Regions from separate parts of the Bacillus sp. AL-1R genome, predicted to be linked through region 1. Evidence: predicted binding sites of a transcription regulator. Region 1 holds the regulator's gene; each other region holds the start of a gene.
The links. The regulator Rex, encoded in region 1, represses fermentation and respiration genes when NADH is low (regulators of the CRP and FNR family bind a similar motif). The targets are predictions, from matches to a motif close to TTGTGAAATATTTCACAA.

Region 1 (12,923 bases):
CAGATGGGCCCGCGGCGCATTAGCTAGTTGGTGAGGTAACGGCTCACCAAGGCGACGATGCGTAGCCGACCTGAGAGGGTGATCGGCCACACTGGGACTGAGACACGGCCCAGACTCCTACGGGAGGCAGCAGTAGGGAATCTTCCGCAATGGACGAAAGTCTGACGGAGCAACGCCGCGTGAGCGATGAAGGCCTTCGGGTCGTAAAGCTCTGTTGTTAGGGAAGAACAAGTGCTAGTTGAATAAGCTGGCACCTTGACGGTACCTAACCAGAAAGCCACGGCTAACTACGTGCCAGCAGCCGCGGTAATACGTAGGTGGCAAGCGTTGTCCGGAATTATTGGGCGTAAAGCGCGCGCAGGCGGTTTCTTAAGTCTGATGTGAAAGCCCCCGGCTCAACCGGGGAGGGTCATTGGAAACTGGGAAACTTGAGTGCAGAAGAGGAAAGTGGAATTCCAAGTGTAGCGGTGAAATGCGTAGAGATTTGGAGGAACACCAGTGGCGAAGGCGACTTTCTGGTCTGTAACTGACGCTGAGGCGCGAAAGCGTGGGGAGCAAACAGGATTAGATACCCTGGTAGTCCACGCCGTAAACGATGAGTGCTAAGTGTTAGAGGGTTTCCGCCCTTTAGTGCTGAAGTTAACGCATTAAGCACTCCGCCTGGGGAGTACGGTCGCAAGACTGAAACTCAAAGGAATTGACGGGGGCCCGCACAAGTGGTGGAGCATGTGGTTTAATTCGAAGCAACGCGAAGAACCTTACCAGGTCTTGACATCCTCTGACAACCCTAGAGATAGGGCTTTCCCTTCGGGGACAGAGTGACAGGTGGTGCATGGTTGTCGTCAGCTCGTGTCGTGAGATGTTGGGTTAAGTCCCGCAACGAGCGCAACCCTTGATCTTAGTTGCCAGCATTCAGTTGGGCACTCTAAGGTGACTGCCGGTGACAAACCGGAGGAAGGTGGGGATGACGTCAAATCATCATGCCCCTTATGACCTGGGCTACACACGTGCTACAATGGATAGTACAAAGGGTTGCAAGACCGCGAGGTGGAGCTAATCCCATAAAACTATTCTCAGTTCGGATTGTAGGCTGCAACTCGCCTACATGAAGCCGGAATCACTAGTAATCGCGGATCAGCATGCCGCGGTGAATACGTTCCCGGGCCTTGTACACACCGCCCGTCACACCACGAGAGTTTGTAACACCCGAAGTCGGTGGGGTAACCTTTTAGGGGCCAGCCGCCTAAGGTGGGACAGATGATTGGGGTGAAGTCGTAACAAGGTAGCCGTATCGGAAGGTGCGGCTGGATCACCTCCTTTCTATGGAGACATCATGAACCGACGGTTCATGTATGAAATGTTTCTTCATTGTTTTGTTTAGTTTTGAGAGTTCACTCTCAACATTTGTACCTTGAAAACTAGATAATGTCATTCATTAAACTGCGTAAGTTTAATTCAATTAGTTTTAAAATTAGTTAAGTTAGAAAGGGCGCACGGTGGATGCCTTGGCACTAGGAGTCGATGAAGGACGGGACTAACACCGATATGCTTCGGGGAGCTGTAAGTAAGCTTTGATCCGGAGATTTCCGAATGGGGGAACCCACTACTCGTAATGGAGTAGTATCTTTACCTGAATACATAGGGTACTGAGGACAGACCCAGGGAACTGAAACATCTAAGTACCTGGAGGAATAGAAAGCAATAGCGATTTCCCAAGTAGCGGCGAGCGAAAAGGAAGATAGCCCAAACCAAGAGGCTTGCCTCTTGGGGTTGTAGGACACTCTATACGGAGTTACAAAGGAACGGGGTAAATGAAGCGACCTGGAAAGGTCCGTCGAAGAAGGTAAAAACCCTGTAGTTGAAACCTCGTTCCCTCTTGAGTGGATCCTGAGTACGGCGGAACACGTGAAATTCCGTCGGAATCTGGGAGGACCATCTCCCAAGGCTAAATACTACCTAGTGACCGATAGTGAACCAGTACCGTGAGGGAAAGGTGAAAAGCACCCCGGAAGGGGAGTGAAAGAGAACCTGAAACCGTGTGCTTACAAATAGTCAGAGCTCGTTAACGAGTGATGGCGTGCCTTTTGTAGAATGAACCGGCGAGTTACGATCCCGTGCAAGGTTAAGTTGAAGAGACGGAGCCGCAGCGAAAGCGAGTCTGAATAGGGCGATTTAGTACGTGGTCGTAGACCCGAAACCGAGTGATCTACCCATGTCCAGGATGAAGTTCAGGTAACACTGAATGGAGGTCCGAACCCACGCACGTTGAAAAGTGCGGGGATGAGGTGTGGGTAGCGGAGAAATTCCAATCGAACTCGGAGATAGCTGGTTCTCCCCGAAATAGCTTTAGGGCTAGCCTTATGTGTTAGAGTCTTGGAGGTAGAGCACTGATTGGACTAGGGGCCCCCAACGGGTTACCGAATTCAGTCAAACTCCGAATGCCAATGACTTATCCATAGGAGTCAGACTACGAGTGATAAGATCCGTGGTCAAGAGGGAAACAGCCCAGACCGCCAGCTAAGGTCCCAAAGTATACGTTAAGTGGAAAAGGATGTGGAGTTGCTTAGACAACCAGGATGTTGGCTTAGAAGCAGCCACCATTTAAAGAGTGCGTAATAGCTCACTGGTCGAGTGACTCTGCGCCGAAAATGTAACGGGGCTAAACGTATCACCGAAGCTGCGGATTGATACCATATGGTATCAGTGGTAGGGGAGCGTTCTAAGGGCGTTGAAGCTAGATCGTAAGGACTGGTGGAGCGCTTAGAAGTGAGAATGCCGGTATGAGTAGCGAAAGACGGGTGAGAATCCCGTCCACCGTATGCCTAAGGTTTCCTGGGGAAGGCTCGTCCTCCCAGGGTTAGTCAGGACCTAAGCCGAGGCCGACAGGCGTAGGCGATGGACAACAGGTTGATATTCCTGTACCACCTCATTTCCGTTTGAGCGATGGAGGGACGCAGAAAGATAGGGTAAGCGCGCTGCTGGATATGCGCGTCCAAGCAATTAGGCTGATGTGTAGGCAAATCCGCACATCGTAAGGCTGAGTTGTGATGGCGAGGGAAATATAGTACCGAAGTTCCTGATTCTACGCTGCCAAGAAAAGCTTCTAGCGAGGAAATAGGTGCCTGTACCGCAAACCGACACAGGTAGGCGAGGAGAGAATCCTAAGGTGAGCGAGAGAACTATGGTTAAGGAACTCGGCAAAATGACCCCGTAACTTCGGGAGAAGGGGTGCTCTTTTGGGTGTATGCCCGGGAGAGCCGCAGTGAAAAGGCCCAAGCGACTGTTTAGCAAAAACACAGGTCTCTGCGAAGCCGCAAGGCGAAGTATAGGGGCTGACGCCTGCCCGGTGCTGGAAGGTTAAGAGGAGGGGTTATCCCTTACGGGAGAAGCTCTGAATTGAAGCCCCAGTAAACGGCGGCCGTAACTATAACGGTCCTAAGGTAGCGAAATTCCTTGTCGGGTAAGTTCCGACCCGCACGAAAGGCGTAACGATTTGGGCACTGTCTCAACCATAGACTCGGTGAAATTATAGTACCTGTGAAGATGCAGGTTACCCGCGACAGGACGGAAAGACCCCGTGGAGCTTTACTGCAGCTTGATATTGAATTTTGGTACAGCTTGTACAGGATAGGTAGGAGCCTGAGAAGCCGGAGCGCTAGCTTCGGTGGAGGCGTCGGTGGGATACTACCCTGGCTGTATTGAAATTCTAACCTAGAGCCGTGATCCGGCTCGGAGACAGTGTCAGGTGGGCAGTTTGACTGGGGCGGTCGCCTCCTAAAGAGTAACGGAGGCGCCCAAAGGTTCCCTCAGAATGGTTGGAAATCATTCGAAGAGTGTAAAGGCATAAGGGAGCTTGACTGCGAGACCTACAAGTCGAGCAGGGACGAAAGTCGGGCTTAGTGATCCGGTGGTTCCGCATGGAAGGGCCATCGCTCAACGGATAAAAGCTACCCCGGGGATAACAGGCTTATCTCCCCCAAGAGTCCACATCGACGGGGAGGTTTGGCACCTCGATGTCGGCTCATCGCATCCTGGGGCTGTAGTCGGTCCCAAGGGTTGGGCTGTTCGCCCATTAAAGCGGTACGCGAGCTGGGTTCAGAACGTCGTGAGACAGTTCGGTCCCTATCCGTCGTGGGCGCAGGAAATTTGAGAGGAGCTGTCCTTAGTACGAGAGGACCGGGATGGACACACCGCTGGTGTACCAGTTGTTCTGCCAAGAGCATGGCTGGGTAGCTATGTGTGGAAGGGATAAGTGCTGAAAGCATCTAAGCATGAAGCCCCCCTCAAGATGAGATTTCCCATAGCGTTAAGCTAGTAAGACCCCTGAGAGACGATCAGGTTGATAGGTCAGAGGTGGAAGCGTGGTGACACGTGGAGCTGACTGATACTAATCGGTCGAGGACTTAACTAACAAGTTTGATAATGACATTATCTAGTTTTGAGGGTACGAAGTACAACTCAAATACAAATCAGGTGATTATTGCGAAGAGGTCACACCCGTTCCCATACCGAACACGGCAGTTAAGCTCTTCAGCGTCGATGGTAGTTGGGGGTTTCCCCCTGTGAGAGTAGAACGTCGCCTGGTTTGGATTTTTTATAGATATAAATCTTTTTATTATCGCGGGGTGGAGCACGAACGAATATGCTTCGAAGAAATAACTTCAGCATACCAATCGAGCCGCTACTTGCATAAACATCCTGAGATTGGGATGGTCATAATAACATTAACTTTCATGGATCTTATAAATAGTATCCACATTATCGCGGGGTGGAGCACGAACGAATATGCTTCGAAGAAATAGCTTCAGCATACCAATCGAGCCGCTACTTGCATAAACATCCTGAGATTGGGATGGTCATAACACATTAACTTTCATGGAACTATATTAATAGTATCCACATTATCGCGGGGTGGAGCACGAACGAATATGCTTCGAAGAAATAACATCAGCATACCAATCGAGCCGCTACTTGCATAAACATCCTGAGATTGGGATGGTCATAATAACATTAACTTTCATGGATCTTATTAATAGTATCCACATTATCGCGGGGTGGAGCAGTCTGGTAGCTCGTCGGGCTCATAACCCGAAGGTCGCAGGTTCAAATCCTGTCCCCGCAACCAAAATGGTCCCGTGGTGTAGCGGTTAACATGCCTGCCTGTCACGCAGGAGATCGCCGGTTCGATCCCGGTCGGGACCGCCATACATACGATTCTTAAAACGAAACAAAAAATTGTTTCGTTTTTTTTATTATATTGGAAATGAGTAATATATAATCAGCCTTATTTGTAAGACTATTACTTTTATCGATAACTGTTTAAAACAGGCCGGCACAAGCAAAAGTCTGCTCAACTGAAACCATAAATGGGAATCGTAGAAAATAGAGATTAAGAAGAATCTATGTGATTAGAAGACACTGATTAAGGTCTGCAAAAAAAGGTAGAAGTAACAAAATTGATGAATGCAACTTATGGTAAATTTCTATACTTTATTTAAACTATTCAAAAGAATATTACTGTTTGACATCCGCTTAATGTTTTGAAATGATATAATATGGCAAAGTTAGAAATAGACGAGTTAGAATTTTGGTGGTGAAGTAATTGGAGATTGTTTTACATACAAATACTGAGGAAGAAACTCAAGAAATTGCATTTTTTCTGGGAAAAATAGTGCAACAAAAGGATGTAATCTTATTAGAAGGAGATCTAGGTGCAGGAAAGACTACCTTTACAAAAGGCTTTGCTAAAGGTCTTGATGTAAAAAGGACGGTTAATAGCCCAACTTTTAATATTATTAAAGAATATAAAGGTAGAATACCTCTTTATCATATGGATGTTTATCGTTTAGAAGGTAGTAGTGAAGATTTAGGCTTTGATGAGTATTTTATGGGTGAAGGTGTTTGTGTTGTAGAATGGGCTCATTTAATTTCGGATTACTTACCAAATGAATTCTTAAAAATCATAATAACTCATGAAGAAAATGGTAGAATGATTACTTTTATTCCAAATGGATCTAGGTATGAATTTATTTGTAAGGAGTTAATAAACAATGACCGTTTTAGCAATTGATACATCTACAAATGTTATGGGGATTAGTCTAATAAAAGATCAATCTGTTATTGGAGAAACAATAACATTTATTAATAAAAACCATTCTGTACGATTAATGCCAGCAATTAGTAGTTTAATGGAAGAATGCAATATAAAACCAAAGGAATTATCTAAAATAGTAGTTGCAAAAGGCCCTGGCTCTTATACAGGTGTACGTATTGGTGTCACTGTGGCTAAATCATTAGCTTTCACTTTAAATATTCCAATTATCGGAGTATCCAGTTTGAAGGTATTGGCTGCGAATGGGCGATATTTTAATGGCTTAGTTTGTCCTATATTTGACGCAAGACGTAATTTGTTATTTACAGGTCTTTATGATTTTAATGGGCAAATTGCTAATGAGGTATTAGAAGACTGCAATATTGACCGTAGTATTTGGATTGAAAAACTTAAATCATATAATGAACAAATATTATTTATTGGTAATGATGTATCAATTCATAAAGAATTTATTATTGAACATTTAAAAGATAAAGCTGTCTTTGCAAAAGAAAGTTTGAATAACCAGAGACCTAGTGAGCTGTTTACATGTAGCTTAGAAGAAAAAGAAGAATCAGTTCATAGTTTTGCACCAGAATATTTAAGATTATCAGAAGCAGAAGCTAATTGGCTAGCAAGTCAAGAAAAGTAGGAGGATATTATGATCTCATCGGTTGCTTTTCGTAAAATGAAAGAAGAAGATTTAGATCAAATAGTAGAAATTGAAAAACAATCATTCCCTACTCCATGGACATATGAGGCTTTTTATAATGAATTATATTCGAATCAATTTGCCAATTATATAGTGGCTGAAGTTGATGAGAAACTGATTGGTTATTGCGGATTATGGGTTGTCATTGACGAAGGGCATATTACGAATATAGCTATTTTGCCAGATTATAGAGGAGTAGGTCTTGGCGAAAAGTTACTTCGCTCAGTAATGGAAACTGCTAAAAATCTTGGAGCTGAAACATTGACATTGGAAGTTAGGGTATCAAATCATGTAGCAAAAGGACTGTATCGAAAGCTGGGATTCCAAGATGGTGGTATTCGAAAAAGCTATTATACAGATAATTTTGAGGATGCATTAGTTATGTGGGTGAAATTGAAATGATAAATGAAAATTGTTTAATTCTTGCTATTGAGACGAGCTGCGATGAAACTTCCGCAGCAGTTGTTAAAAATGGAAATGAAATTCTAAGTAATGTAGTAGCTACTCAGATCGATATTCATAAACGTTTTGGAGGAGTAGTACCTGAAGTTGCATCACGATTACATGTTGAGCAAATAACTTTGGTAATAGAAGAAGCAATGAAGCAAGCACAAGTAGAATATGAAGATCTGGCTGCCGTTGCTGTTACAGAAGGTCCAGGGCTAGTAGGAGCGTTACTAATTGGGGTTAATGCGGCAAAAGCAATTGCATTTGCACATGGATTACCGCTTATTGGAGTTCATCATATTGCGGGTCATATTTACGCTAATCAACTAGTACAGCCTCTGCAGTATCCATTGTTAGCCTTAGTAGTATCTGGAGGACATACAGAGCTTGTCTACATGAAGGAAGATGGCATGTTTGAAGTTATAGGTGAAACAAGGGATGATGCAGCAGGGGAAGCTTATGATAAAGTTGCTAGAACGCTTAAATTACCTTATCCAGGTGGCCCTCACATTGATCGTCTAGCACAGGAAGGATCTGCAACAATTCCATTTCCTAGAGCATGGTTAGAAGAGGGTAGCTATGATTTTAGTTTCAGTGGATTAAAGTCAGCAGTCATTAATTATATGCATAATGCCGAGCAAAGGGGCGTGGAAGTATCACCTGCTGATGTCGCAGCAAGCTTCCAAGAAAGTGTAATTGAAGTAATTGTTTCTAAAACAATTCAAGCTGCTAAAGAATATAACGTAAAACAAGTATTATTAGCTGGAGGAGTGGCAGCTAATAAAGGGTTAAGGGCTACATTACAAGAAGAGATGGATGCCTTGAGTAATATTGAATTAGTTATACCACCTCTATCACTTTGTACTGATAATGCCGCGATGATTGGCGCTGCTGCATTTATCCGTTTAAAACAAGGGAAACTAGGTAATTTGGCATTAAACGGTAATCCAGGTTTGGATTTAGAGAATATGTAAGAAGTACTTATTCACAATTTTTTTATAAAATGTGGATAAGTACTTTTTATTTGTTAAGAACTTATTAAACTATGTGTACAAAACTGTGAATAACATTATTGGTTCTCTGTGGATAATGTGTATAAACCTGTGTAAAAGCTAAATTACAATTGAATATATGTGGATAAATATGTAGATAAGAAAAAACGGATAGCAAAAAGGCTTATCCGTTTAATCATTATTCTTGTAAGTTCTCCCATTCTTCCATTAGGACTATTAACTTAGCTTCGTAGTCATTTTTCTTAGTTGTTAATTCCTGTACTAATTGAAAATCACCGTAGACTTCTGGCTTACATAATTCTAGTTCGATCGTCTCTATATCAAGCTCAATTTGCGATATATTACTTTCAATTTCCTCTATACGACGCTGAGTTTGACGGAGTTTTTTCTTCAATTCTTTGTCTTGTTGATAATCAGAAATTGGTTGCGAGGATTGTTTAACTTGTGCTAATGTAGCCTCTTTTTCTGCTTGTTCTTTTTCAAATGCTTCGTTTTTCTTAAATTGGTAATAGTCATAATCACCCAAATAAATTGATAATCCTGTTTTTGCTAGTTCAAAAGTTTTTGTGGATAATCTGTTCATAAAGTAACGATCATGAGAAACAAATAAAATTGTTCCAGGGTAATCTAATAAAGCATTTTCTAATACTTCTTTACTATCTAAATCTAAGTGGTTAGTAGGCTCATCTAGGATTAGGAAATTAGCTTTTTTCATCATAAGTTTTGCTAAAGCTAATCTTGCCTTTTCTCCACCACTTAAAGTGTTAACGATTTTTGTCACGTCATCACCAGAAAATAAGAAATTCCCTAATATTGTTCGAATTTCTTGTTCGGCCTTTAACGGATAATCATCCCAAAGTTCGTCTAATACTCTCTTATTAGAAGTTAGTTTTGCTTGCTCCTGGTCATAGTAACCAACCGTAACATTTGCACCAAAATCAATCGTTCCTTGTAATTTTTCTAAATCTCCAATAATCGTTTTAAGTAATGTTGATTTACCAACACCATTTGGACCGACTAATGCGACACTATCGCCTCGATTCAGTACGAATCTCATCGGCTGATTGATTGTTGGGATACGCTCATAACCAATAAATAAATCTTGTACAGACAACACATCATTGCCGCTTTGTTTTTCAATTGTGAATGAGAAATTAGCTGAAGACTCGTCTCCTAGTGGCTTGTCTAATCGAACCATTCGATCTAATTGTTTCCTACGACTTTGAGCTCTTTTTGTAGTTGAGGCACGAGCAATATTACGCTGCACAAAATCCTCAAGTTTAGAGATTTCATCTTGTTGTTTTTCGAACTGTTTTAATTCTTGTTCATATTGAGCTGCCTTTAAATCAAGGTACTTACTATAATTACCAACAAATCGTTGATGCTTATGATTAGATATTTCATAAACAATATTAACAACTTGATCAAGGAAATATCGATCATGGGAAACGATTAATACTGCGCCAGGATATGACTGTAAGTAGCGCTCTAACCAACTAAGGGTCTCAATATCTAAATGGTTCGTAGGCTCATCCAAGATTAACAAGTCTGGCTTTGTCAGTAATAGCTTACCTAATGCTAGGCGTGTCTTTTGTCCACCGCTTAATGAAGAGATTTTTGTTTCATAATCTTCATTACTAAAACCTAAACCACTAATGATTGAACGAATATCTGCTTCAAACTGGTAACCGCCGTTTTCTTTAAATGTATATTGTAGATGATCATATTCATTCATAACCTTGTCATAAACGGATTGATTAGAGTAGACTTCCTCCTTAGTCATTTTAACTTCTAGTTTTCTCATATTATCTTGCATTTCTACTAAATGATTGAATACAGAATAATATTCTTCCCAAATCGTTTTATCACTCTGTAAACCAGTGTTTTGGGCTAGGTATCCTACAGTAACGTCTTTAGGCTTATTTATTTCGCCGCCATCATAGGATATTTCACCTGCTATGATTTTCAATAATGTAGATTTTCCAGCACCATTACGTCCAACAATGGCAACTCGATCACTCGTTTGAACTTCTAATTTTATATTTGAAAGTATAATGTCACTACCAAAATACTTTGAGACATTATTTACTTGTAAAAGAATCATTGATAACACCTCATTGCAAAATTTTTTATCTATGTAACTGTAGACTGTCAAAATTCTTAAATATAGTGTATATTTTACATTAGAACAAGTACTTTATTACTAAAATAAGGTCAAATTACACACCATAGTAAAAAGAATTACAGTAAGTGGGGGATTAAAAAATGGATTCGGAACAAATTAAAATTCCACAAGCTACTGCTAAACGTCTACCTTTATATTACCGTTTTATAAAGAATTTGTCTTTATCAGGTAAACAAAGAGTTTCTTCAGCAGAGTTAAGTGAAGCAGTAAAGGTAGATTCCGCTACAATCAGAAGAGATTTTTCTTATTTTGGGGCACTAGGTAAAAAAGGTTATGGATATAATGTAAATTACTTATTAACTTTTTTCTCGAAAGCGCTTAACCAGCATGAAGTTATGAAAGTTGCATTAATTGGTGTTGGTAATTTAGGAACTGCATTTTTACACTATAATTTTATAAAAAATAATAATACAAAAATTGAGATGGCATTTGATATTGATCCAAATAAAATTGGTACTGAAATAGGTGGAGTACCTGTTTATAATTTAGAAAATCTAGAAGAAGTTATGAATGAAGATATTCAAATCGTTATTTTAACTGTTCCTGCACCAGTGGCACAATCAATAGCTGATCGATTAAATGGAAAAAATATTAGAGGAATTTTAAATTTCACACCTGCACGAATTAGTGTACCAGAACATATTCGCATTCATCATATAGACTTAGCAGTTGAACTGCAAACATTGGCATATTTTTTACAACAATAAAATTACTGGATATATAAAAAACCCCCTCTTGGGGGTTTTTTAATGTAAATTAATCTGCTGAAAAACAACAAAAGAGTTCATTAACATATGTGTTAAGATTGGAACCAAAATTGAGTTTGTTCGTTTATACAGGTAACAAAATACAAAACCAATTAGAAAGTATGACAAAAAGAAGGGTAAGTCTCCATGCATAAGTGAAAAGATCGCTGAACTAATCCCAGCAGAAATAATAAATGGTAAACGATTATAAAGCCTTTTAAAAATAATTCCACGAAAAATAACTTCTTCTAAAATTGGTGCAACTAGACTTGGTATGACAATAAAAGCTGGATTAAGCTTAGCGATGTTTATGATATTTTGAGTATTTTCTGAGCCCTTATGTAAATCAAGTACATAAATTAAAATTAAATTACAAACAATTTGAGTTAGCATTGTTATGAAGTAACCTAAAATAACCCAATTTATTATTGTACGATAATTAGTTTTAAAACTCTTTATTCCTTCATAAATGGGCTTGTGTAATAAGAGAAGTATAATAATTAATCCAGTTACGAAACTAATACAACCCCATAATGCCACCGCTTCAAGAGAAGCTGTTTTCCGATCCACTCCAACGTATAAGTTACTTTTTAATAAAAAGGGAACTCCGAATACCGCTGAATATTGAAGAACGACGTACGTTAATAAAATCCATAAATCTCTAGTTTTCAATACAATAGCTCCTTTGTGTTGATATTTTTCATAACAAAAAGGTTTATAACAACACGTACATATTTTACTCGTTTCTTATGTTTCTTAAAAGAAATTTTCACTTTTTATTTTACTTTTGATAGTTGATAAATAAAACTTATTAAATTTCGACAAGAAAAGTGCCTGCTTCGGGCTTGCAAAATTTTTTAATATTATTTAAACTATTAATTGTGTTAGCACTCAATACACATGAGTGCTAAAAAAATAATGATTTGATTATTGAGGAGGTATTACGCATGTTAAAGCCATTAGGTGATCGTGTTGTAATTGAGCTTGTTGAGTCTGAAGAAAAAACTGCTAGTGGTATCGTGTTACCAGGTAGTGCACAAGAAAAGCCACAAGAAGGCAAAGTTGTTGCAGTAGGTACTGGTCGAGTACTTGAAAATGGTGAGCGCGTTGCTTTAGAAGTATCTGTAGGTGACCGCATTATCTTCTCTAAATATTCAGGAACAGAAGTTAAGTACGGCGGTACTGAATACTTAGTACTTCGCGAAAACGATATTCTTGCAATTATAGGTTAATAAAATAAAATACTTAAATTAAAAAATATATCTTTTAAATTATAAGGAGGTCATTTTCATGGCAAAGGACATTAGATTTGGTGAAGAAGCACGTCGCGCAATGTTACGTGGTGTAGACGCTTTAGCTGATGCTGTAAAAGTAACTTTAGGACCAAAAGGACGTAACGTAGTTCTTGAGAAAAAATTCGGTTCTCCATTAATTACTAATGATGGTGTTACAATCGCTAAAGAAATTGAATTAGAAGATGCATTTGAAAATATGGGTGCTAAATTAGTTGCGGAAGTTGCTAGCAAAACAAATGATGTTGCTGGGGACGGTACAACAACTGCGACAGTTTTAGCGCAAGCTATGATTCGTGAAGGTCTTAAAAACGTAACTGCTGGTGCAAACCCAATGGGTATCCGTAAAGGTATCGAAAAAGCAGTTGCAGTAGCAATTGAAGAATTAAAAACAATCTCAAAACCAATTGAAGGCAAAGAGTCAATCGCACAAGTTG
Region 2 (6,336 bases), 770 kb from region 1:
AACCATTTTCAAATGCTTCTTGAGCTGAAGTCGATACTTTTGCCATTGCAACTGTCTCAAATACACGATTTGCAAGAGCTTGTAGGTCAAACTCAACACCTTCTGGAAACTGTTTTAATTGTTTAATGTAAAGCTCTTTACTACCGCCCCCACCTGGGATTAAGCCCACTCCAACTTCAACTAGGCCCATATAAGTTTCAGAAGAAGCAACTACGCTAGCTGCTGGTAAACAAATTTCAGTACCACCACCTAGTGTCATACCGTAAGGAGCTACAACTACTGGTTTATCTGAATACTTAATTTTCATCATTGCTTGTTGGAATCCTTTAACAACCATTTCAATTTCAAAATAGTTGTCATCTTGCGCTTCCATTAATATCATTGCTAAATTAGCACCAACGCAGAAGTTTTTAGCTTGGTTACCAATAACTAAGCCTTTATAATTTTTTGAAACTTCATCAACTGCGAAGTTAATCATTTGTGTAATATCCATACCTATTGCATTGCTTTTTGTATGGAATTCTAAACATGCAACTCCATCTCCAAGATCAATTAAACTTGCACCTGAATTTTGTTTAATAATTCGACCTTGCTCTTTTAAAACACTTAACTTAACTTCTTTTTCATTTCTTACTAGCTCTTCATATTGACCATTATGATAGAATCTAGTAACTCCATTGTCTTTTTTATAAAATGTTTCGTTTCCACTATCGATCATATTCTTAACCCAATTTGGTACAGTTAGGCCTTCGCTTTCCATTCGTACGACCGATTTAGATACACCAATAGCATCCCAAATTTCAAATGGTCCTAAATCCCAGCCAAATCCCCACTTCATTGCTTGGTCAATTCCGACGATGTTATCAGAAATTTCATCAGACAATTCAGCTGAATACACTAATACTGGGCTAATAATGCTCCATAAGAAATTACCTGCACGATCATCAGCGTATACAAGCGCTTTCAATTTATTCGCTAAGCCTTTAACTTGCTTAATGCTTTCAGTTGAAGCTGTTTTCAAGCTTTTTCTTTCTCCATATTCAAATGTGCTTGGATCTAATTCTAAGATTTCTTTACCTTGTTTTAAGAAGAATCCTTGCCCAGACTTACTTCCAAGCCAATTACGCTTTGCCATTTCCTTCATAAATTCTGGAACTTTAAATACTTCTTTTTCTTCACCTTCTACAAGCTCATAAACATTATTTGCAACATGGATAAATGTATCTAATCCAACAACGTCTAATGTACGGAATGTAGCACTAGAAGGGCGCCCAATCATTGGACCAGTAATTGAATCAACTTCTCCAACACTGTATCCGCCTTTTAGCATTTCTTGTACAGTTACAAGTAATCCATAAGTTCCGATCCGATTTCCAATAAAGTTTGGAGTATCTTTTGCTAATACAACGCCTTTGCCTAAAACGTCTTCTCCAAAACTTTTCATAAATGTAAGTACTTCTTCAGATGTATGTTTAGTAGGAATAACTTCTAATAATTTTAAATAACGTGGTGGGTTAAAAAAGTGAGTGCCTAAGAAATGTTTCTTGAAGTCATCCGAACAGTCCTCAGACATAGCTTCAATTGAAATACCTGATGTATTTGAGCTCACGATTGAGCCTGGTTTGCGGTACGCATCAACACTAGCTAATACTTGTTTTTTAATTGCTAAATTTTCAACAACTACTTCAATAATCCAGTCAACTTCGCTTAAACGACTCATGTCATCTTCAAAGTTACCTGCTTGAATTAACGTTAAGTTTTTCTTAGATGCAAGAGGAGCTGGCTTTTGTTTTAATAATTTCTGAATAGCCGTTTGACTAAATCGATTACGAAATTCTTTGGAGTCGGTAGTTAGACCTTTTGCAGCATCTTCCTCAGATAGTTCTCTTGGGACAATATCAAGTAATAATGTTGGAATTCCAATGTTTGCCAAGTGTGCAGCGATACCAGATCCCATCACACCTGAGCCGAGTACAGCGGCTTTTTTAATTTTTTGGATCATATGCATTTCTCCTCCTCATATCTTTGAATGAATACTCATTCACTTTCTGGATAAAACAATCCATTATCAATGAGCCCTCTACTTCCACTATATGATAAATTCTTATTTTTCGCAATAAACAAAAAGTTCGAATTAACAAAAAATTTTATTACGATTAATATTCTTCCTCTGCTTTTTTTATTACACTCCATTTTTTTACTAATAAGTTTATTTAAATAGGTTAGTCTAAGAAATGGAGGTGATAAGATATGAAACGTGAAAGAAATCCATCAAAGGGTGGAGTTAGTGCAGCAAGTGTTCAAGGTAATGCAAGTCATGGAGATCAAAGAGAAGAAAAAGGTAGACAAAGTAACAATCAGCAGTACGGTAAAAAAAATATGGGTCATTAAGCAATTTTCACTCAAATTTAATAGCAAAACTAGGACCTTACATATTCAATCATTTATATGAATAATGTTGTTTTACTACTAACTACTTATCACAAGAAAATCCTGTATAAAGAGAAAAAGGCTGACTAAAAAGGATCCTCACTCAATCCTTTTTAGTTAGCCTCTTTAATTTTAATAATTATTTACTGAACATACCTTTTAATACGAATGCAACGTTTGCAGGACGTTCTGCTAGACGACGCATGAAGTAACCGTACCAGTCAGTACCATAAGGAACATAAACTCGCATATTATATCCTTCTTTAACAAGTTCTAATTGACGCTCTGTACGAATTCCGTATAACATTTGGAACTCAAATTGATCGTTAGGAATATTATGCTCTTTTACTAATTGTTTTGTATACTCAATCATTGCTTCATCGTGTGAAGCAATTGCAGTAAAGTTACCGTTTAATAGGTGCATTTTAATGATTTTTTTGAAGTTTTCATCCACATCTTTTTTGTCTGGGAATGCTACTTCTGCAGGCTCTTTATAAGCACCTTTTACTAGACGTAAGTTTGGTTTTAAACTGTTTAAATCTTTAATATCGTTTTCAGTTCTGTATAAATAAGCTTGAATAACAGTTCCAATATTATCGTACTCTGATTTTAATTGCTTAAAGATACGAATTGTTTTTTCACAGCGAGAGAAATCTTCCATATCGATTGTAACGAATACGCCACTTTTCTTAGCTGCTTCTAAAATACGACGCATATTTGCTAAAACTAGCTCGTCAGAAATATCAAGTCCCATTGAAGTCATTTTAAGAGAACATTGTGAATCTAATTTTTCTTTTCCAATCGCCTCAATTGCTTCGATACAGTGATCAGCCATTTCATTTGCTTCTTCAACTGTATCTACGAACTCTCCAAGATAATCAATTGTTACTTTTAAATTCTTTTTATTTAAATCCTTAATAACTTTTGTAGCTAAATCGATTGTTTCGCCTGCAACAAAACGAGCTGCACCAAATCTTAGGCCATACTTTTTAGCCATTTTAGTTAAAAACTTATTTTTAGACATAAATAAAAAAGCATTCTTCATAACTTGTTCCATTACTCTACCCCCAAAAATTTAACTATTCTTTTCTCTCTATCTATTACTAATGTATCATCTAATGAAATTTGTTAAAACAATTTTTTAATAATTTGTCGAATTTTGTTTATTGAAAAATGTATGCCCTTACTTGATATTATATTATCATAATTAATAGGTGCCGTCATCTTTGAAAATTATGGATAAAATTTATTGTTTATTTTTATTCGCTAAAGCTTCTCTATGCTGGTCATTTAGCGTTTTTATTTCTTTTATTAAATGAACAACTTCATCTTTAGCTTGCGGATATGTATCATTCCAATGTTTTACTAATGCGGGCATTGATTTTGATATGTATGTATACATAACCCACTTTTCCACTTTTGCCTGTTTTTCCTCAGACCAATCTCCTAATAACAATTCCGTATATTTTTTTAGTAACGCATCAAATTTTCCTTCAAATTCATTTTCCAAACGAAATCACCTCTCCATATTATTGTTAAGTTGAATCTTCCTTTTTTTACCTAAAACTGTTTACTATGAGATTATATTATATCTTCAACCACTATTTAGATGATTATTAAAAAATGTAAAGTATAAATAATAAAGCGTATCTATCTGTGCATTTTCATAATTTGTTCATATTTTCACAAACTTACGATCATTTTTTGTTTGTATACTATGTTTGTGTGAAACAAAAAGTACATAGGGAGTGAAACAATTTGGAACAAGTTAGTATAAAATACTGTATTGATTTAGCTCTTAAAAAAAAGAAAATACTGGACCAAAGCTTAATTAAATATTTAACTCGTGCTGCCTTAGCTTCTATTTATATAAGCTTTATTCTGATCGTTTGTTTAAAATTAGCTGAATTATTTAGATTGCAAAATTCACCATTTTCAACAGTCGCTTATCCACTCGCTTTCTCTACAGCTTTAATTATGATTATTTATGGTGGTGGTGAATTATTTACAAGTAATACGATGTATTTTACCTTCTCTACATTAGCTAAAAAAACTACAAAACAAGATTTAGTGAAAAACTGGATTGCATGTTACGCCGGTAATATCATTGGTGCATTTATTTTTGCGATTATTTATTTTTTTACAGGTTTAGCAAAAGATTTTCCTGCTAATCATTTTTTAACAAGTGTAGTTGACCATAAAATTCACGCATCATTTTCAACCTTATTTTTTAAAGGTGTTCTATGTAATTGGCTTGTTTGTCTTGCTTGTTTTTTACCTACAAGATTCAAAGATGATTTCGCAAAAATGCTCCTGATCTTTTTATTAGTTTTTGCTTTCTTCTTCTCTGGTTATGAACATAGTATCGCAAATATTGCTGTCTTTACATTATCATTTATTCTGCCTCACGATGTGCCTTTTACGTTTGGTGATGTATACCATAATTTACTTCCTGTTACATTAGGAAATATTATTGGTGGTTCAGTTGGTGTTGGAGTGGCATATTACTTCTTGAATAATGAACAAAAATTAGAAGTAAAAGAATTAAAACGGGTCTCGTAACCCTAATCTCCTGTCCTCATTTTTTTGTGGACAGGTTTTTTCGTGCAAAACTAATTTTATTATGGTAATAATGATTTTATAAAGAAAATTTTTCCTTTTTTGGTGGTGTAAAATTTGAAATACAATCATTTTGTTCGATTTATCATGTTCATTTCATTACTATGTTTTCTTTTATTATCATATGGCTTCGTAAAAGGTGCTTATACAGTTTTAAATCCTCAAAAAAGCAAACTAATCGTAAATAATAATCCACAAAAAAATAATCAAAATGACAGTGTTCATAAAAACAATACACTGAAAATTGTTGCATTAGGAGATTCACTTACGCGTGGTGTCGGTGATGACGAAGGTACAGGTTATGTAGGAAGATTAAAAACCATTCTTCAAAAAGAATATAAACAATCAACAACGATTACTAATTTAGCGGTTAGCGGTGCGAAAACAGCAAATTTACTTAACGATTTTAAGAAAAAAAATATACAAGAAACGATTGGTTCTGCCGACATAATCGTTCTTTCCATTGGAAGTAATGATTTATTTCCTGGCGCTAATCAACTAAACGAACAATTTTTAAAGACATATCGACCAGATGAAAAAACGTTTAAAAATAATCTACAATCCATTATTAAAGGAATACGTCAAAAAAATCCTTCAGCATCTATTTACGCGTTTGGTTATTATAATCCATTTCATAATGTACAAGGTTTAGATACATCGTCAAGCTTTGTATCGAGATGGAATAATTTACTCGAATTATCGGTGCTTCAAACGAATAATGCATACGTCATTCCTACATTCGATTTATTTTTTAATGAGGAAAAGAAATATTTATACACCGATCATTTCCATCCGAACAAAGATGGATATATTGAAATGGCAAATCGCCTAAGTAGTAAAATAGGAAGTCAGCTTTCGAGGTGAGACGAATGAATAAAGTTCTAAAATTAGAAGGTGTTACAAAAAGCATTAAAGGAAAAGTACTAGTCGATCAAATTTCATTTGAAGTGTATGAAGGGGAAGTGTTTGGTTTTCTAGGCCCAAATGGAGCTGGAAAAACAACAACTATTCGAATGTTAGTTGGATTAATCAAACCAACAAAAGGCACAATTGAAATCGCTGGTTATCCAATTAAAACTCATTTCAAAGAAGCGATGCGACAAATTGGATGTATTGTAGAGAATCCAGAATTATATGGTTATTTAACCGGATGGGAAAATCTAAATCAATTTGCGAGAATGTTAGGAATTAAAGATGATAAAAAAATAAGCGATGTCGTTAATTTAGTAAAATTAACTGATCGAATTCATGAAAAAGTAAAAACGTATTCACTTGGAATGAAACAAA
Region 3 (6,336 bases), 480 kb from region 1:
CGTTTATTCCCTTTGAAAAAAAGTGCGAACCCTACAAGGAATAATGAGGATGCCAAAGGGCTTATAAATAATATTACATTTTGAAAGACAGTATCGATCTTTAAATCGAATCCAAACAGAGTAACAATATACGTTTTTAGCCAGACTACTAATGCAACCAGTAATACGAATTGTACACGTGAGAATGTTGCTTTAAATGAAGTAGGCATAGTCCTAATCCCCCTTAAATACAAAACAAACTAGTAATCAATCACTAGCTTTTCTTTAAATCTGCATCTCTCTAAGTCGTCAAAATTTATCGTACTCCTATTGATTTTAAAAATCAATAGGAAATACGAATTCATTATGTAAATCTGTTCGACAAAATACTCTAAAAAAAAAGAAATAGGCTTACGTAAGCTTATTTCTTTTCATTTTATGGACAACTATCTTATTCTATGCTTCTTAATAATAATTTTTTTAGCATTGGTTTTAATTGAAGTCTTAAATCCTCTGCATTTGAAGCAATTAAGTAATGGTGCTGATAAATATTTTTCATTAATTGTGAGGTTTCTTCTTGGTGTTCCTCTTCTTCTATGAAAGTACCGATTACCTCAATTCCAAGTTTTCTAGCTTGTTTAACTGCTTCATGCGTATCGATAATTCCATCCTGGAAATAATCTAATGCTGAAGGTTCACCATCTGTAAACACGAGCAAAAATTTATGCTTTTCTGGACGCTTAGCGAGTTCCTCTGAAACAATTCGAATCATTAAGCCGTCACGATTGTCCTCTTCTTCTTGAAGTTGCATTATATTTGGGCCAACTGAAGGTGATAAAGAGCTTGAAAATGGAATGACTTGATGTAAAATATTTGGTTTATTTTCTTTTGTAGCGTTTGAAGCATCCTCCCAAAAGCCACTAATGCTATGAGAGATTTTTAACTGTTTTAATGTTTCATGAAACAGAATAACGCTTTTTTTCACTTCATCCATTTTATTAAACATTGATCCGGAGCAATCGACTAATAAGTAAAAAACAGCATCCAATTCTTTTGATTCAGTTTGTTTTTTATAAAACATTTTAGGATTTTCTTCTGTGAAAAGTCGAATCCATTTTTTATTTAATCTACCATAATATTTATCAGTCGGTGCATTTTGCTTATTTTCTAAGGATTTTTCAATCGTTTTTCTTAGTTCTTTAACATCTTTAGATACCATTTGCGACAATGTAGAATATTGTTTCTTTTCAGTAACTGTTTGCCCAGTTGCTTCTTTATATTGAATAGATACATTACTATTGTATTTACCAAATGGATTTTGCTGTGAAGAGGATGAATTCGAAGCCTCATGGGAATCAGTTTGTTTTGACTTTTTATTCTCGCCTTGTTTGGATGAACCGAATGCATTTGCAATTGCCTGATCGCCAGCCTCTTCTTCTCGTGCAAAATTGGCTTTTATAGAAGTTTTTGTTCCACTTTCAACTTCAAATCGTAAAAAATTATCATCTGTTTCATTATTTTTACTTTCTCTATGCCAAGTTGATAATCTTTCATCTTCGCTATTTCTTTCATCAAGACCCTCTTGCTGGTCGTCATTTTGAAGTTCTTTTACCTTACTATTACATGATGCTAATTCGTTATTTTTATTTAGTGGTAAATAGCCAAAGTATGTGTGAATCATATCTTCCCTATACTGTGAGAGTAATCTTTGCTGCACACTAAATACAATAGAAGAAATATCACTTGTTTTCTTAGCTTCAAACGTTTGAAAGAGGATAGGTAAAATATCCTCGAGTTGTTCATTCGTTTGATAAGTTAATTGAGTAGAAGTAAGTGAGAGATAAATTAAACAAAATAATTGATCTAAATGAAAATTACGCATTTCATTTGCTTTGAATTGTGATTGAAAATAATGTCTATATATCTTTTTTCTCGTAGAAAATAATTGTCTTGTACCTGGTCTTTGCAAAATAATCAGTTCTTCAAGTCGGATATCTTCTAAAAGGACAAACAACTGTGTAAAAAAACTTTTTAAATGAGTTTCTTGTAGTTCCTTTAGTGTATCTTTGAACTCACTAAAATCTGAATAATGTTTATTACCTAAAGCTTTTAAATAAACATCTGATTTCAAACCTTGTAACTGGGTACGATGCTCTTGTGTATCCCAAAAGTGACTGACAGTAAATTTTTGTTCTTCATCATCGTAATACGCTTGGAAATCAAATTCTAAAAATGAATTACGATCTTTCGAAAGAGAAATCGATAAATTTTCCATTTGAAGAAAAGTGGAAGCGTCGATTTTTTTATTGTTAAAAATGATTTGTTTCATATATTAATCATCACTCATTTCAAGAAAGAAAATAACTTTCAGCTAGTTCTCTAACAGTCTCACGCTCAATGTCATCAGATAATTTAGCGATAATCGTGCGTTCAATTGCTCGAAGTACTGGTATATGAACAGATAAATCACATGCGTCAAGAACACCACGAATACTTGCTGCATCTTCACTAATTCTGCCTTCACTTGCTAATGGAATTAAATCGCTTGAAAAGCTTGTGAATTTCTTCAGTAGTTCTTCATCTTTTAGTTCAGATTCATCTTTTAATAACTGAAGTAATGATTCTCCATTAATATATGGAACATCTATAATAATGAAGCGATTTTTTAAAGCTTCATTTAATTCGCTTGTTCCTACATAACCTTCATTTATAGCTGCAATTACTCTAAAGTTTTCGTCACCTTTTACTACTTCTTGAGTAAATGGATTGGTAATCATTTTTCGATAATCAAGTGCACCATGTAGTAATGGTAATGTTTCTGGTTTTGCCATGTTAATTTCATCGATATATAAAATATGACCTTTCTTCATTGCTTTCATTAAAGGCCCATCGACGAAAACTACTTCCGATCCATTTGTATTAGAAGCAATTGTATTATATCCAACAATTCCTTCTAAATCTAAATCGACAGAACAGTTTATGCTATGCATCGGTTGATAGAGTAATTTTGATAAGGTCTCAGCTAAAACCGTTTTACCACTACCTGTAGGCCCTTTTAATAATATATTTTTACCAAGTAGAAGGGCAGTAATTGCATCTTCTAAAATCGTTTTATCTTGCGAAACATATTGTTTCGTTCCAATTAATAATTGCTCTTCATTTAGAACTTTTTGAATTTGTTCATTATATATTAAATTTAATTTTTCATTTATCGAACTAGAAAGATTAAGTTGTGTATTCATAAATTGCTCCTTTATATAAACATTGTTCAAATGGATTGTTCATTTTTGTATTAACCATAGTATTATCGCATATTTGGATTGTGAATGTCTTGTCCACAAATTTTCATAAATTTGCTAATACAGTTACTATCTATTGAGTATAACAGTTTGTTGTTTAACAAGAAAGTTTTCTGAGTGAATTACTAGATATATGAAGCAACTGTAATTTAGTGGAAAGAATAAAAGGTTAATGTGAGTTAACATTTCTGTCACTTTGTTCAACATTTCACAATTTGTTCATATTATAAACGATTGTTTCAGTTCATCCTATGATAAATTAGTTACGTAATCTGTTATATACTTAAAAAACTTTCTGTATTATATGCAAAAAGAGGAGGAGTAATACGATGGAACAATGGAGACAATTTGAAACTGGGCGATGGGAAAAAAAGATTGATGTAAGGGACTTTATACAAAAAAACGTTAAATCTTATGTTGGGGATGACTCTTTTCTTTCAGGTCCAACGGATGCAACTAACAAACTATGGGATATCGTACTTAAACTATCTAAAGAAGAACGTCAAAATGGTGGAGTTTTAGATATGGATACGAAAATTGTATCTACGATTACTTCACATGAACCAGGATACTTAGAGAAAGAATTAGAACAAATTGTTGGATTCCAAACAGATAAACCTTTCAAAAGATCATTACAACCGTTTGGTGGTATTCGAATGGCTGAAGCATCATGCGAGTCTTACGGATATAAAGTTGATGATGAAATAAGCAAGATCTTTACAGAATATAGAAAAACACATAATCAAGGTGTATTTGATGCCTATACATCAGAAATGAAAGCTGCAAGACGTTCTGGTGTTATTACAGGTCTACCTGATGCATACGGTCGTGGAAGAATTATAGGTGACTATAGAAGAGTAGCATTATATGGGGTAGATCAACTTATTAAAGATAAGATTGAAACATTAAATAGAACAACAAGTGTTATGTCAGAAGAAGTAATAAGAGATCGTGAAGAACTAAATGAACAAATACGTGCTTTAAATGAATTAAAACAAATGGCAAATAAACATGGGTTTGATATTTCTAGACCTGCAACAAACGCAAAAGAAGCGTTTCAATGGCTATATTTTGGCTATTTAGCTGCAATTAAAGAGCAAAATGGAGCCGCTATGAGTTTAGGACGAGTTTCAACATTTTTAGATATTTATATTGAACGTGATTTAGAAGAAGGTACTTTAACTGAGCAAGAAGCACAAGAATTAGTCGATCATTTTGTAATGAAATTGAGATTAGTCAAGTTTGCTCGTACTCCTGATTATAATGAGTTATTTTCTGGCGATCCTACTTGGGTAACAGAGTCAATCGGTGGAATAGGAATAGATGGTCGTCCGCTTGTAACGAAGAACTCATTTCGCTTTTTAAATACTTTAGATAACCTAGGACCAGCACCAGAACCTAATTTAACTGTCCTTTGGTCAGCAAAACTGCCTGATGGATTTAAACAATATTGCGCTAAAATGTCAATTAAAACTAGCTCAATTCAATATGAAAATGATGATATCATGCGCCCGGAATATGGTGATGATTATGGTATTGCATGTTGTGTATCAGCTATGACAATTGGTAAACAAATGCAATTCTTTGGTGCTCGTGCAAATCTTGCTAAAGCATTATTATACGCAATTAACGGCGGTAAAGACGAAAAGTCAAAAGCTCAAGTAGCACCTATGTATGCTCCGATTACATCTGAATATCTTGACTATGAAGAAGTAAAAGTTAAGTTCGATGTTTTATTAGATTGGTTAGCCGGCTTATATGTGAATACATTAAATTGTATCCACTATATGCATGATAAATATAGTTATGAACGAATTGAAATGGCGTTACATGATGCAAATATAAAACGTACTATGGCAACGGGGATTGCAGGACTTTCAGTATGTGCCGATTCATTATCAGCTATAAAGCATGCAAAAGTTAAAACAATTCGCGATGAGAATGGAATTGTTGTTGATTTTGAAATTGAGGGAGAATATCCAAAATACGGGAACAACAATGATGATGTAGATGATATTGCTGTAGAACTTGTTGAAAGCTTTATGGCAAAAGTAAGAAAGCATAAAACATATCGTAATTCAATTCATACAACATCAGTGCTAACAATTACCTCTAATGTTGTATATGGTAAAAAGACAGGTAACACACCAGACGGAAGAAAAGCAGGTGAACCATTTGCTCCTGGTGCTAATCCGTTACATGGACGCGATACACATGGAGCGCTAGCGTCATTAAATTCAGTAGCAAAATTACCTTATGAAGATGCACAAGATGGAATTTCAAATACTTTCTCAATTGTTCCAAAAGCTTTAGGCAAGGACGAGAGTACACAAATATTAAACTTAGTAGCAATGTTAGATGGATATACAGAAAAAGGTGGTCATCACTTAAACGTAAATGTATTTAATCGAGAAACATTAATGGATGCGATGGAACATCCTGAAGAATATCCACAATTAACAATTCGAGTCTCGGGTTATGCAGTTAACTTTATAAAATTAACTAGGGAACAACAAATTGACGTAATAAATAGAACTTTCCACGGTTCTATGTAAAAATCTCTCGTGTTCCAAGCCTAGTGGGGGACATGCTTCACTAGGCTTTTATTGTTTTTACTAAATAAGGAATAAATTGTTCAAAGGAGAATGACAATGATTTCAGGAAATATACATTCAATTGAAACTTGTGGAACTGTCGATGGACCAGGTCTTAGATATGTCATTTTTACGCAAGGTTGTTTATTAAGATGTCAATATTGTCATAACGCAGATACGTGGAAAATTGGAGCAGGTAAAGAAATGTCAGTTGATCAATTAATGAAGGATATCAAGACATATATTCCATTTATGAGATCATCTGGGGGGGGGGTTACGGTTAGTGGAGGAGAACCATTATTACAATTAGACTTTTTATTAGAACTGTTTAAATCTTGCAGAAAAAAGGGGATCCATACAACAATTGATACATCTGGTGGATGTTTCAGTACTGATCCAAACTTTCTTTTAAAATTAGACGAAGTATTAGAATACACTGATTTAGTATTATTGGACTTAAAGCA

Region 2: the regulator Rex is predicted to act here: its motif matches at 4,102-4,119, upstream of ACSBO6_RS02435 (formate/nitrite transporter family protein).
Region 3: the regulator Rex is predicted to act here: its motif matches at 3,475-3,492, upstream of pflB (formate C-acetyltransferase).

Annotation. Positions count from the first base shown of each region.
Region 1 is NZ_CP197469.1:4,207,821-4,220,743, reverse strand. Features, by position in the region: rRNA gene ACSBO6_RS20025 (16S ribosomal RNA) at 1-1,320, shown strand, start outside; rRNA gene ACSBO6_RS20020 (23S ribosomal RNA) at 1,474-4,411, shown strand; rRNA gene rrf (5S ribosomal RNA) at 4,470-4,585, shown strand; tRNA gene ACSBO6_RS20010 (tRNA-Met) at 5,049-5,125, shown strand; tRNA gene ACSBO6_RS20005 (tRNA-Asp) at 5,130-5,205, shown strand; gene tsaE (tRNA (adenosine(37)-N6)-threonylcarbamoyltransferase complex ATPase subunit type 1 TsaE) at 5,603-6,070, shown strand; gene tsaB (tRNA (adenosine(37)-N6)-threonylcarbamoyltransferase complex dimerization subunit type 1 TsaB) at 6,051-6,743, shown strand; gene rimI (ribosomal protein S18-alanine N-acetyltransferase) at 6,753-7,205, shown strand; gene tsaD (tRNA (adenosine(37)-N6)-threonylcarbamoyltransferase complex transferase subunit TsaD) at 7,202-8,224, shown strand; gene ACSBO6_RS19980 (ABC-F family ATP-binding cassette domain-containing protein) at 8,442-10,367, opposite strand; gene ACSBO6_RS19975 (redox-sensing transcriptional repressor Rex) at 10,529-11,155, shown strand; gene ACSBO6_RS19970 (CPBP family intramembrane glutamic endopeptidase) at 11,195-11,866, opposite strand; gene groES (co-chaperone GroES) at 12,142-12,426, shown strand; gene groL (chaperonin GroEL) at 12,485-12,923, shown strand, end outside.
Region 2 is NZ_CP197469.1:517,125-523,460, reverse strand. Features, by position in the region: gene ACSBO6_RS02455 (3-hydroxyacyl-CoA dehydrogenase/enoyl-CoA hydratase family protein) at 1-1,999, opposite strand, end outside; gene ACSBO6_RS02450 (YuzL family protein) at 2,251-2,391, shown strand; gene ACSBO6_RS02445 (proline dehydrogenase family protein) at 2,570-3,487, opposite strand; gene ACSBO6_RS02440 (DUF2573 family protein) at 3,677-3,940, opposite strand; gene ACSBO6_RS02435 (formate/nitrite transporter family protein) at 4,189-4,992, shown strand; gene ACSBO6_RS02430 (GDSL-type esterase/lipase family protein) at 5,107-5,913, shown strand; gene ACSBO6_RS02425 (ABC transporter ATP-binding protein) at 5,919-6,336, shown strand, end outside.
Region 3 is NZ_CP197469.1:3,728,997-3,735,332, reverse strand. Features, by position in the region: gene ACSBO6_RS18045 (LTA synthase family protein) at 1-209, opposite strand, end outside; gene ACSBO6_RS18040 (vWA domain-containing protein) at 431-2,308, opposite strand; gene ACSBO6_RS18035 (ATP-binding protein) at 2,328-3,221, opposite strand; gene pflB (formate C-acetyltransferase) at 3,608-5,833, shown strand; gene pflA (pyruvate formate-lyase-activating protein) at 5,930-6,336, shown strand, end outside.